3 regions of the Paenibacillus sp. FSL L8-0663 genome follow, and region 2 is predicted to be linked to each of the others. Evidence: predicted binding sites of a transcription regulator. Region 2 holds the regulator's gene; each other region holds the start of a gene.
The links. The regulator Rex, encoded in region 2, represses fermentation and respiration genes when NADH is low (regulators of the CRP and FNR family bind a similar motif). The targets are predictions, from matches to a motif close to TTGTGAAATATTTCACAA.
Positions count from the first base shown of each region.

Region 1: a site for Rex is predicted at 1,305-1,322, ahead of pflB (formate C-acetyltransferase). Genes of this name have one in related genera too.
Region 3: a site for Rex is predicted at 1,509-1,526, ahead of lpdD (prenylated flavin chaperone LpdD). Genes of this name have one in related genera too.

Region 1 is NZ_JBBOYM010000001.1:3,460,589-3,463,874, reverse strand. Features, by position in the region: gene adhE (bifunctional acetaldehyde-CoA/alcohol dehydrogenase) at 1-1,027, shown strand, start outside; gene pflB (formate C-acetyltransferase) at 1,356-3,286, shown strand, end outside.
Region 2 is NZ_JBBOYM010000001.1:3,305,904-3,309,189, forward strand. Features, by position in the region: gene MKY75_RS14220 (cell wall elongation regulator TseB-like domain-containing protein) at 1-61, opposite strand, end outside; gene MKY75_RS14225 (amidohydrolase) at 99-1,400, opposite strand; gene MKY75_RS14230 (redox-sensing transcriptional repressor Rex) at 1,387-2,040, opposite strand; gene dinG (ATP-dependent DNA helicase DinG) at 2,084-3,286, opposite strand, start outside.
Region 3 is NZ_JBBOYM010000001.1:4,104,715-4,108,000, forward strand. Features, by position in the region: gene MKY75_RS18045 (DUF4190 domain-containing protein) at 1-313, opposite strand, end outside; gene MKY75_RS18050 (hypothetical protein) at 537-1,124, shown strand; gene lpdD (prenylated flavin chaperone LpdD) at 1,136-1,483, opposite strand; gene MKY75_RS18060 (S8 family serine peptidase) at 1,663-3,286, opposite strand, start outside.

The DNA of each region.
Region 1 (3,286 bases), 150 kb from region 2:
TACGGTAGAACGTGGTACTGAAATGATGAGACGTTTCCAACCGGATTGCATCATCGCACTGGGCGGCGGTTCGCCAATGGATGCCGCTAAAGGCATGTGGATGTTCTATGAATATCCAGATACTGATTTCAATAACTTAAAACAAAAATTCATGGATATCCGTAAACGGATTTACAAGTACCCACGTCTGGGCCAAAAAGCACAATTTGTAGCTATCCCTACAACATCGGGTACAGGTTCCGAAGTTACATCGTTCGCAGTAATTACGGACAAAAACCTGGGCGACACGAAGTACCCACTGGCTGACTATGAGTTGACTCCTGATGTGGCAATTATTGACCCAGTGTTTGTATATTCGCTGCCTAAAACAGCTGTAGCGGACACAGGTATGGACGTTCTGACACATGCTATCGAGGCTTACGTGTCCGTAATGGCTAATGACTACACAGATGGTCTGGCAATTAAAGCCATTCAATTGGTATTCCAATACCTAGAACAATCGGCTCTGACCGGTGATAAGCTGGCTCGTGAAAAAATGCATAATGCTTCCACACTTGCTGGTATGGCGTTTGCTAATGCATTCTTGGGCATTAACCACAGTCTTGCACATAAATGGGGTGGACAATACCATACAGCGCATGGCCGCACGAATGCCATTTTGATGCCGCACGTTATTCGTTATAATGCGAAAAAACCGACAAAATTTGCTTCGTTCCCTAAATATTCGCACTTTGTTGCGGATGAGCGTTATGCAGAAATCGCGCGCATACTGGGACTGCCTGCACGCACCACCGAAGAAGGGGTTAACAGCTTGATCGAAGCGATCCGTAAAATGAACAAAACACTCGGTATCGAGGAATCGTTCCAACAAATCGGTTTCGATGCGAAAGATTTCGAATCACGTGTAGATTATCTGGCTGACCGCGCATTTGAAGATCAATGTACAACTGCGAATCCTAAGTTGCCACTGGTTACTGAGTTGGCTGATGTCTATCGCAATGCCTTCTACGGACGTTTTGACCAATAATATAATAGGTAAGAAGAGGCTTGTGAAAAAGCATTTTCTCGTTCAATACCGATGCAGGCTCTCTATATAGAGGGCCTGTTGGTTTGGGAAGGGAGGTGAACGGCAAGGCTAAGGATATAGGTGCGAAGCTAGGGAAAATAAAGTGACAAAAATCACTCATATTGTGATTTTTGTCACATACTACACTCTATCATTATTCTACAATAAGGGTGTAAGAAAGGTCCCGACACTGAGCGTAAGGCATCGGTGAACAGGCCGGGCTCAAGAAATAGCTTTATCGTGAAAAAAATCACAAGTCCGGAAGACCAAACAATTTGGAGGGATTTACATGTCGGTGATTGAGAGAGAATTACAAGAGCAACAATCTGGCTGGAGAGGTTTTAAAAAAGGCAAATGGACTAAAGAAGTCAACGTCAACGATTTTATTGAAACCAATATCTTACCTTATGTTGGCAATGAAGAATTTTTGGTTGGTCCTACGGCCAACACAACTGCATTGTGGGATATTGTATCCGATCTTACCAAAAAAGAGTTGGCAAACGGCGGCGTGCTTGATGTAGACGTGAATACGCCATCCACTATTATTTCACATAAACCGGGTTATCTAGACCGGGATAAAGAGCAAATTGTCGGTGTACAAACAGATGCTCCATTCAGACGTTCTTTACAGCCGTTTGGCGGAATTCGAATGATGATCGACGCTTGCAAAGCCTATGGTTTTGAAGTGCCAGAAAGTATCATTGATATCTTCACTCATATTCGTAAAACTCACAACCAAGGTGTATTTGACGCTTATACAGATGAAATGAGAGCGGCTCGTAAAGCTGGTATCATTACTGGTCTGCCAGATGCATACGGCCGTGGTCGTATTATCGGTGACTATCGTCGTGTAGCTTTATACGGTGCAGACTTCTTGATCCAAGATAAAAAGCTGCAACTGAAAAGCCTTGAAGTTGATTCCATGGAAGAAGACGTAATTCGTCTGCGTGAGGAAATTTCCGAGCAAATTCGTGCTTTGAATGAACTGAAACAAATGGCTGCTGAGCACGGTTTTGATATTTCAAAACCTGCTAACAATGCGAAAGAAGCTTTCCAATGGGTATATTTTGGATATCTTGCAGCAATCAAAGAACAAAATGGTGCAGCAATGTCCTTAGGACGTGTATCTTCCTTCCTTGATATTTACTCTCAACGTGATATGGAAGAGGGTACAATGACAGAAGAACAAGCTCAAGAACTGGTCGATCATTTTGTTATGAAATTGCGTATTGTTAAGTTCTTGCGCACACCTGACTATAATGAACTGTTCAGTGGAGATCCAACTTGGGTTACTGAGTCCATTGGTGGTATGTCCGTAACTGGAGAAACTCGGGTAACTAAAAACAGCTTCCGTTTCCTGCACACCCTCTACAATCTGGGACCTGCACCGGAACCGAACCTGACTGTACTGTGGTCGGAAAAATTGCCTGAAGGCTTCAAAAAATATTGTGCGAAAGTTTCTATTGAAACTAGCTCCATTCAGTACGAGAATGACGATCTGATGCGTCCGATTTATGGAGACGACTACGGTATTGCTTGTTGTGTATCGGCAATGAAAATCGGTAAACAAATGCAATTCTTTGGTGCTCGTGCTAACTTGGCTAAAGCTCTGCTGTATGCAATTAACGGTGGTAAAGATGAAAAATCTGGCGTCCAAGTAGGGCCTGAATTCCCAGCCATTACAGGTGAAGTTCTGGATTATGAAGAAGTGTTGAGTCGCTTCAAACCTATGATGGAATGGTTGGCCAAACTGTATATGAACACTTTGAATGTTATTCACTACATGCATGATAAATATAGCTACGAACGCATTGAAATGGCGTTGCATGATCGTGATATTCTCCGCACCATGGCTTGTGGTATTGCGGGTCTGTCAGTTGCTACCGACTCCTTGAGTGCCATTAAATTTGCAAAAGTTAAACCAATCCGTAACGAAAAAGGGATTGCTGTTGACTTTGAAATTGAAGGCGAATACCCTTGCTACGGTAACAACGATGACCGTGTAGATAACATCGCTGTGGAACTGGTAGAGAGCTTCATGAGCATGATTCGCAAGCATAAAGCTTATCGTAATGCGCTTCCTACTCAATCTGTACTGACTATTACTTCTAACGTGGTGTATGGTAAGAAAACAGGTACAACACCGGATGGACGTAAAGCAGGCGAACCGTTTGCACCAGGGGCAAACCCAATGCACGGCCGTGATAAAAAAGGTGCTTT
Region 2 (3,286 bases):
TGACCAGGATCAGTATCACGGCCAAAATGGCGACCGCTATCCATTTTTTCTTATTTTTCAAACCCGTGCTTCCTCTCTAAGGGGATGTGACACCTGAATTAGCGCGACAGCAGCCCTTCAAAGGCGGCTTGTGCCTCATGTTTGATACGTTCCTCGTCCATAGTCAGGCATTCGCCGTTTTTCACAACCTGACGACCGTCTACCCACACATGAGCCACGTCCTTGGCGCTTGCAGAGTATACCGCATGGGAAATAAGATCTGTACGCGGCAAGAAATGTGCCTGATTCAGATCCAACGCGATAAAGTCAGCCTTGTTGCCTGCTGCCAACGCTCCTACTTCTTTTAAACCAATCGACTTTGCACCGTATTCTGTTGCCAGACGCAGCGCTTCACTTGCAGGAACTGCCGTAGGGTCACCGGATACACCCTTGTGAATAAGTGCTGCCAGACGCATTTCCTCGAACATATCCAGGTTATTATTGCTGGCAGGACCATCCGTTCCGAGAGAAACCGTAACCCCTGCACGCAGCAATTCAGGCACTCTTGCCACACCACTTGCCAGCTTCAAGTTGCTGCCAGGATTGTGGGAAACCGCTACACCACGTTCTGCCAGTAAAGCTATTTCTTCGTCGTTCAAATGAACGCCATGGGCAACAAGCGAAGGACGGGAGAAAAAGCCAAGCTTATCCAAGTGTGCAACCGGACGCAAACCGTAGTCGCGTACGTTTTGCTCTACTTCGGCGATCGTCTCAGACATGTGCGTATGCAGTGGCAAGTCCAGATCATGCGCAGCTTGTACGAATTTTTCAATAAACGCAGGTGGACATGTATATGGCGCATGCGGTGACATCATCGTTGTAATACGGCCGTCTGCTTTACCGTGCCAGTTACGCGCAAAAGTCACGGCCTCTGCCAGCTTGATTCGCTGTTCTTCCTCCGAACATAGTCCAATTGCTCCACGCATCAGACTTGCACGAATACCTGACTCTTCAGCCACACGAGCCACCTCATCCATATGATCGTACATATCGAGGAAGGTTGTTGTTCCACCTTTCAGCATTTCCAGCACAGACAAGGACGTACCCCAGTACACGTCTGTAGATGTAAACTTGGCTTCCATAGGCCACATTTTTTCCTGAAGCCATACTTGAAGTGCCAAATCATCTCCATGCCCACGCAGTAGAGACATCGCCGCATGACCATGAGTATTGATCAGACCAGGTAAAAACAATAGCCCTTTACCATCGATCGCTTCCGTCTCTTCCTCACCCGCAGGCAAGGTTTCGCCAATATAAGTAATACGACTATCCTCCACAATCATAAAACCATGGACTACCCCTGCTTCTGGTCCATTTACGGCAAAAGATCCGTTTTTAATCATCCATTTATTCACTGTCATATTGTGCTTCTTCCTTTCCGTCCTCCAAATAATAAGCGAGGCTAAGCAAATCAGTTGTAAAGTCTGTGGCATGAATCCGAATGTTGGCTGGTGCCTTGAGAGTAGTCGGTGCAAAGTTCAGGATCGCTCCAATTCCGCTATCAATAAGCCTATCAGCCACGTGCTGTGCTTCAAAATCAGGTACGGTAATAATCCCGATTCGAATGTTTTTTTCTTTCACAGTCGCTTCCAGTTCATCCATCGGTTGCACGACCAATGTATTGATCTTGGTTCCTACCTTATCCGGAAACGCATCAAATACCGCCACAATCTTCATATTGTCTTTTAAATAAGCGTTATAATTCGAAAGGGCTTGCCCCAGATTACCCGCTCCGACCAATACTACATTAATTTGTTGGTCGATTTTCAGGATATGGCGTATTTTCTCAATGAGATAAGAAACATCATAACCGATACCCTTCCGACCAAAATCTCCAAAATAAGCAAGATCTTTACGGATTTGGGCCGGGTTCAAATCTAGCCTCTGTCCCAGCTCTTGAGAAGAGACCGTAGCCACCTCCCGTTTGTGCAGTGCATTCAGATAACGTAAATATACGGGTAACCTCCGTACGACAGCCTCTGAAATTTTATCTGATTTCATACTTGCTCCCCCTAATTGTAACGAACATACTTATGTCCGTCCGTTATGCCTCTGTCTCCGGGGCGGATTGGAGCCATTCGGCGATGCGGGGCACCATTTGCTCCGATGGCATATGCTCCATTTTTGGTCCCGGTAACGAGTACAAAAAGTGCTTTCCGTAATAGGATTCAATCACACGCGTATCATAAACGATAACGACCCCGTGGTCGTTCGCTGTACGTACCAACCGACCAAATCCCTGTTTGAAGCGAATGACCGCTTGCGGTACAGACAGCTTCATAAATGGATTCTTCTTCTGCTGCTGGAGCAGTTCGCTTTTTGCCTCCAGCAGCGGGTGATTCGGCGGTTGAAACGGCAAGCGAACAATGGCTAGACAAGTCAGAGCCTTCCCCGGAATATCGACGCCTTCCCAGAAACTGCTGGTCCCCAGCAATACAGAAGCTTTCGCTTCCTGAAACCGGCGGGTTAGCTTGCTGCGACTTCCACTGTCCACACCTTGTCCCAGCACAGTAATTTCGCTGGATGCTAAGGCCTCTTTGAGCGGCTCATACACTTGCCGGAGCATCCGATAGGACGTAAACAGAACGAGCATTCTCCCACGTGTCGCCTGAGCAGTCGCTCCTAGAGAGCTAACGAGCATATCTACAAAATGCGCATCTCCTACACTGCCCTTCACACTTGGGAAATCCCGTGGAATAACCAGCAACACCTGATCCCTGTAATTAAAGGGTGACGGGAGCTGCGAAGTCATCAGCCGCTCTTGATCTGCGGCCTCCTGTAAGCCGAGCTGATCGATCATGTACTGAAACGACTTATCTACCGACAAGGTAGCAGAAGTCAGAATAATGCTTCTTTTTTTGTCAAAAAACATTTCTTTCAACTGGCGGCTCACATCGACGGGTACCGCATAAAATTGCAATGATTTACTACGGAATTGCCCGCTTGCCTCGAGCCAGTATACGGTTGTTTCATCATCGAGTCGGATAAAAAAGCGCAAATTTTCTCGAATCCCCGCCAAATCCTTGAGCAGACCCGTGATATCTGTAATAAGGCTATCCGCCGCATAATCGTCATGTTCTTCCTTGACGTCCAGCATCAGCTTGTCGCCCTTGCGCAAAATTTCGCTCATCGTTACATATAGCTGATTTTCCAAAGCTCCCGCCTGATCCCACTTTGCAGGCTTGGCCGAAGGTTTGAGACGGGAAGAAAACTGTCCTGTTTCACCCGGTGTCGCATCACTTCGCTC
Region 3 (3,286 bases), 800 kb from region 2:
CTATAAAAATGATGATCAGTGTATAAATCAGTGTACCGATAATACTACATACCAGTCCAGCAATGGCCATACCTCTGCCTTGCTCGCCATGACGGTTAATTTCCTTCAGGGAAAGACTGGACAAAATAATACCCACAATTCCGATAATCAACCCGATATAGGGAATGACAACAGATAAAATCCCGAGCACCATCGAGGCAACAGCTTTACTATTGGTAGGTGGAACTACTGGGGGCGGGTTAAATGGGGCGTTATAATCGTTCGTCTCCTGAAAAGGATCGGAAGATCGAGGCTCCTTGTACAAATCACTCATCTGTTAAATTCAACTCCAATACGAAAAATAGCAATTATATAAGTTCTAGGGTACCACAATCTTACAAATCAGGACAGTACTTATTTCGAATTTTTAAATTAGAACGTTAAAAAGAAGAAACATAGCGATATTAGCACTTTTTGAGGTAACTGGGCATACAGTATTTTACCTGTTACAGATCAATTGTGCTCCATGAGAGCATCCTGCCAAGGAGGTCGGAGCTATGCTATATCGTGCAACATCCCACAGAAAGCGCTCGCCTCACAAACGTTTAAATGCAAACACACTTAGGATAATATCCACTGCCATGCTGCCATTTTACAAAGCTATAGCAACTCGCCGTGCGTTTGCAGTTCAATGGTCACGAGCTGTCGTTCAGGCGAATTTGGATCGGATGAAATCCCTTCTCTGCTCAGTAGCTCCATTTGCCGCCAAACAAGGCTTAGGCACGAATGGCATCGGCTACTTTATTTCCTTTTTAGCTCAGCCACCGATGCTCTATTATACGAATGGAACAACGATTCCACCGGGGACTGTGCAGTTTACATTTGAGCCGAGAGTTCATCGCGCCATCGCAAAAGCCGTTTTTCCGCTGTATCGCGAATTGGCACGTAATCCATGTTTTGCTTCTGCCTTAGCCAAAGCGATCAACAGACAAGACCAGCGTGCAGTTCATGTCATGATCCGTAGTTTGATTCCATCCTCTGCGCTGAAATCCGTACAAATTGAGGACGATGGCTTTGCATTGCTTTTTAAGTATTCCTTTAGTAAATACCCCTATCGCAATCTGCTCTTTCGAGAGTTCACTTAAAAAGGTTGCTACTAGCGTGCTTGCTTGAGTTCTCCAATGAGCTCTTTTCCCAGTTGTATGGCCATATCTGTCAGCACTCGGATTTCGTCCTTGGATGCATGGTCCAAATGTGTCCCGCAGCAAATGGCAAAATTGCCCGCAAACTCTTTTCGTAAGCGAACTGCAATTTCTTCGGTAATATAAAACTCCTTGTGATTTTGCAATTGCACAGTTTGAATCGGCTCGAGTCTGGCCCCTGCTGTAATCGTTCCCAAATGGGGCTGATCACCGCCAGAAATGAGTACAACGATATCTTCCCCCATAAAATAGGCATCCAGTACAAGACGGATACGTCCGCTTTCTTTTTGCAAATGAATCATATGATCCTCTCCTGCTAAAATATTATTGTGAAACGATTCACTTTATAGAGTTCTACTCATTGTATCGCTTCCTGAACGGTTCGACAATTAAAAATGGCCCACAGCAGCCTCTATAAACCGTGGCTTGCTGTGGGCCTTCATTGATACTCTAAAACAAGCATTCCATTTCCTACTGGGTGTTAACGGATCGTGATCGTATGCACAGTCTTACCGCTTGCGCCGTCATTATCCGTCACCGTTAGCTCCACGGTATACGTTCCAGCTGTGGTGAATTTATGCTTCACCTTGGAACCGACCGCCGTATCACCATCCCCAAAATTCCAGCTGTAACTGACGATCTCACCGTCTACATCACGGGAAGCTTTGGCGTTAAATTGTACATTTTTGTTCTTCTTAGCGGATTCATTAGCCTGAATAATGGCTACTGGCTTCTCATTGGATGTAGGTGGATTCGGATCAGGGTTCTGTCCTCCACCATTGGTTACATACAATCTTCCCGGTGCCTCCGTCTCCACTTCATTTCCCGCTGCATCCCTTACCCGGATCACGATGACTCCGCCTTCCAGGTTCAGGGAAGATGAAGTGAAATAAGTACCTTCATAGTGGCCTGACGAAGTTTCATTTAATGGAATATCGTTGCGACCCAAAGTGGACAGGTTGAAAGGCAGCTCCACATGGAAGGACGCCTCCAAACCGGATGCACTGTCAAAGGATACTCGTACCGACTGTCCTGGAGTAATACGCACATCCTCAGCAGGACTAATGTTTTCAAGCTTCGGCAGAGCTGTATCGACATACACCGAGCGCGTAACGGTTGTTTCGTTTTCGGCAAGATCCTTGGCCGTCACCGTAATTTGATTTTCACCTTCGTTGATAAGCAACCGCTTGTTAAAGCTGCCGTCACTTCCAAATTCAGCGGGCTCACCATTAATCGTCAATTCGGTGAGGAACTCGTCATACACAGTACCGACTACACTGACTACACCCGCGTTTGTACGCGCCCCTTCATCAGGTGAAGTCAGGATCAGACCCGGTTTAGTCTGGTCAAGCGTCACAACTACCGGCTCGGAACGATCCGTTATTTTGCCGTATACCGCTGCTTGGACACTTAGCGGATTAGCACCTGGTTGAAGATCAACCGACAAACTGAACTGGCGATCCTTCACCTTCGTTGTGCCAGTCAGCTCCTTACCGTTAAAGAGCTGAATATCGGCTCCTTCTGCCGGAGAAGTTCCTGTTACGGTAATCGTCTCTTCCTGCGTATAGGTAGCCTTCGTAGGAGTCGTAATCGTTGGAGCATTCACCGGATATCTGACGATAGCCCGGATCATGTAGTTACCCTCCTCCTCAGGTGATTGGCTCCATGTGCCGCTTACACCTTGCCAACTTCGAAGCGCATTGGGACTGCTTTCATCTGTAGCAAGACCCGGCGACTGTGTGCCTACAGCAGACTGTGTATATACGATGTAGAAGTCACCTTGAACCGTCACCGGCTCTGGGAGCTGTACCGTCGTCCATTGTGTCTCATCCCGTACGGCAGTCCCGTCGAATGGACCAGCCAACAATCGTCCAGGTGCTCCTGCGGCACCGGAGGCGTCATAGACAGAATATTGGAATGCCGTTCCTCCCGGATTCGGGAAGGCAGAGTTCCAGAACAAAAGCGATGCTCCTGTCACTTGAGTCACTTCCGACTCAGGTGTCATTCTGACTGCCCATGAATTGCCTGCCGCGTTAAAGGCTCTAGCATTTTCTCCTGTCCCGTCATCGTAAGCAATGCCTCCTTGGAACCCGATAAAAGGTTTC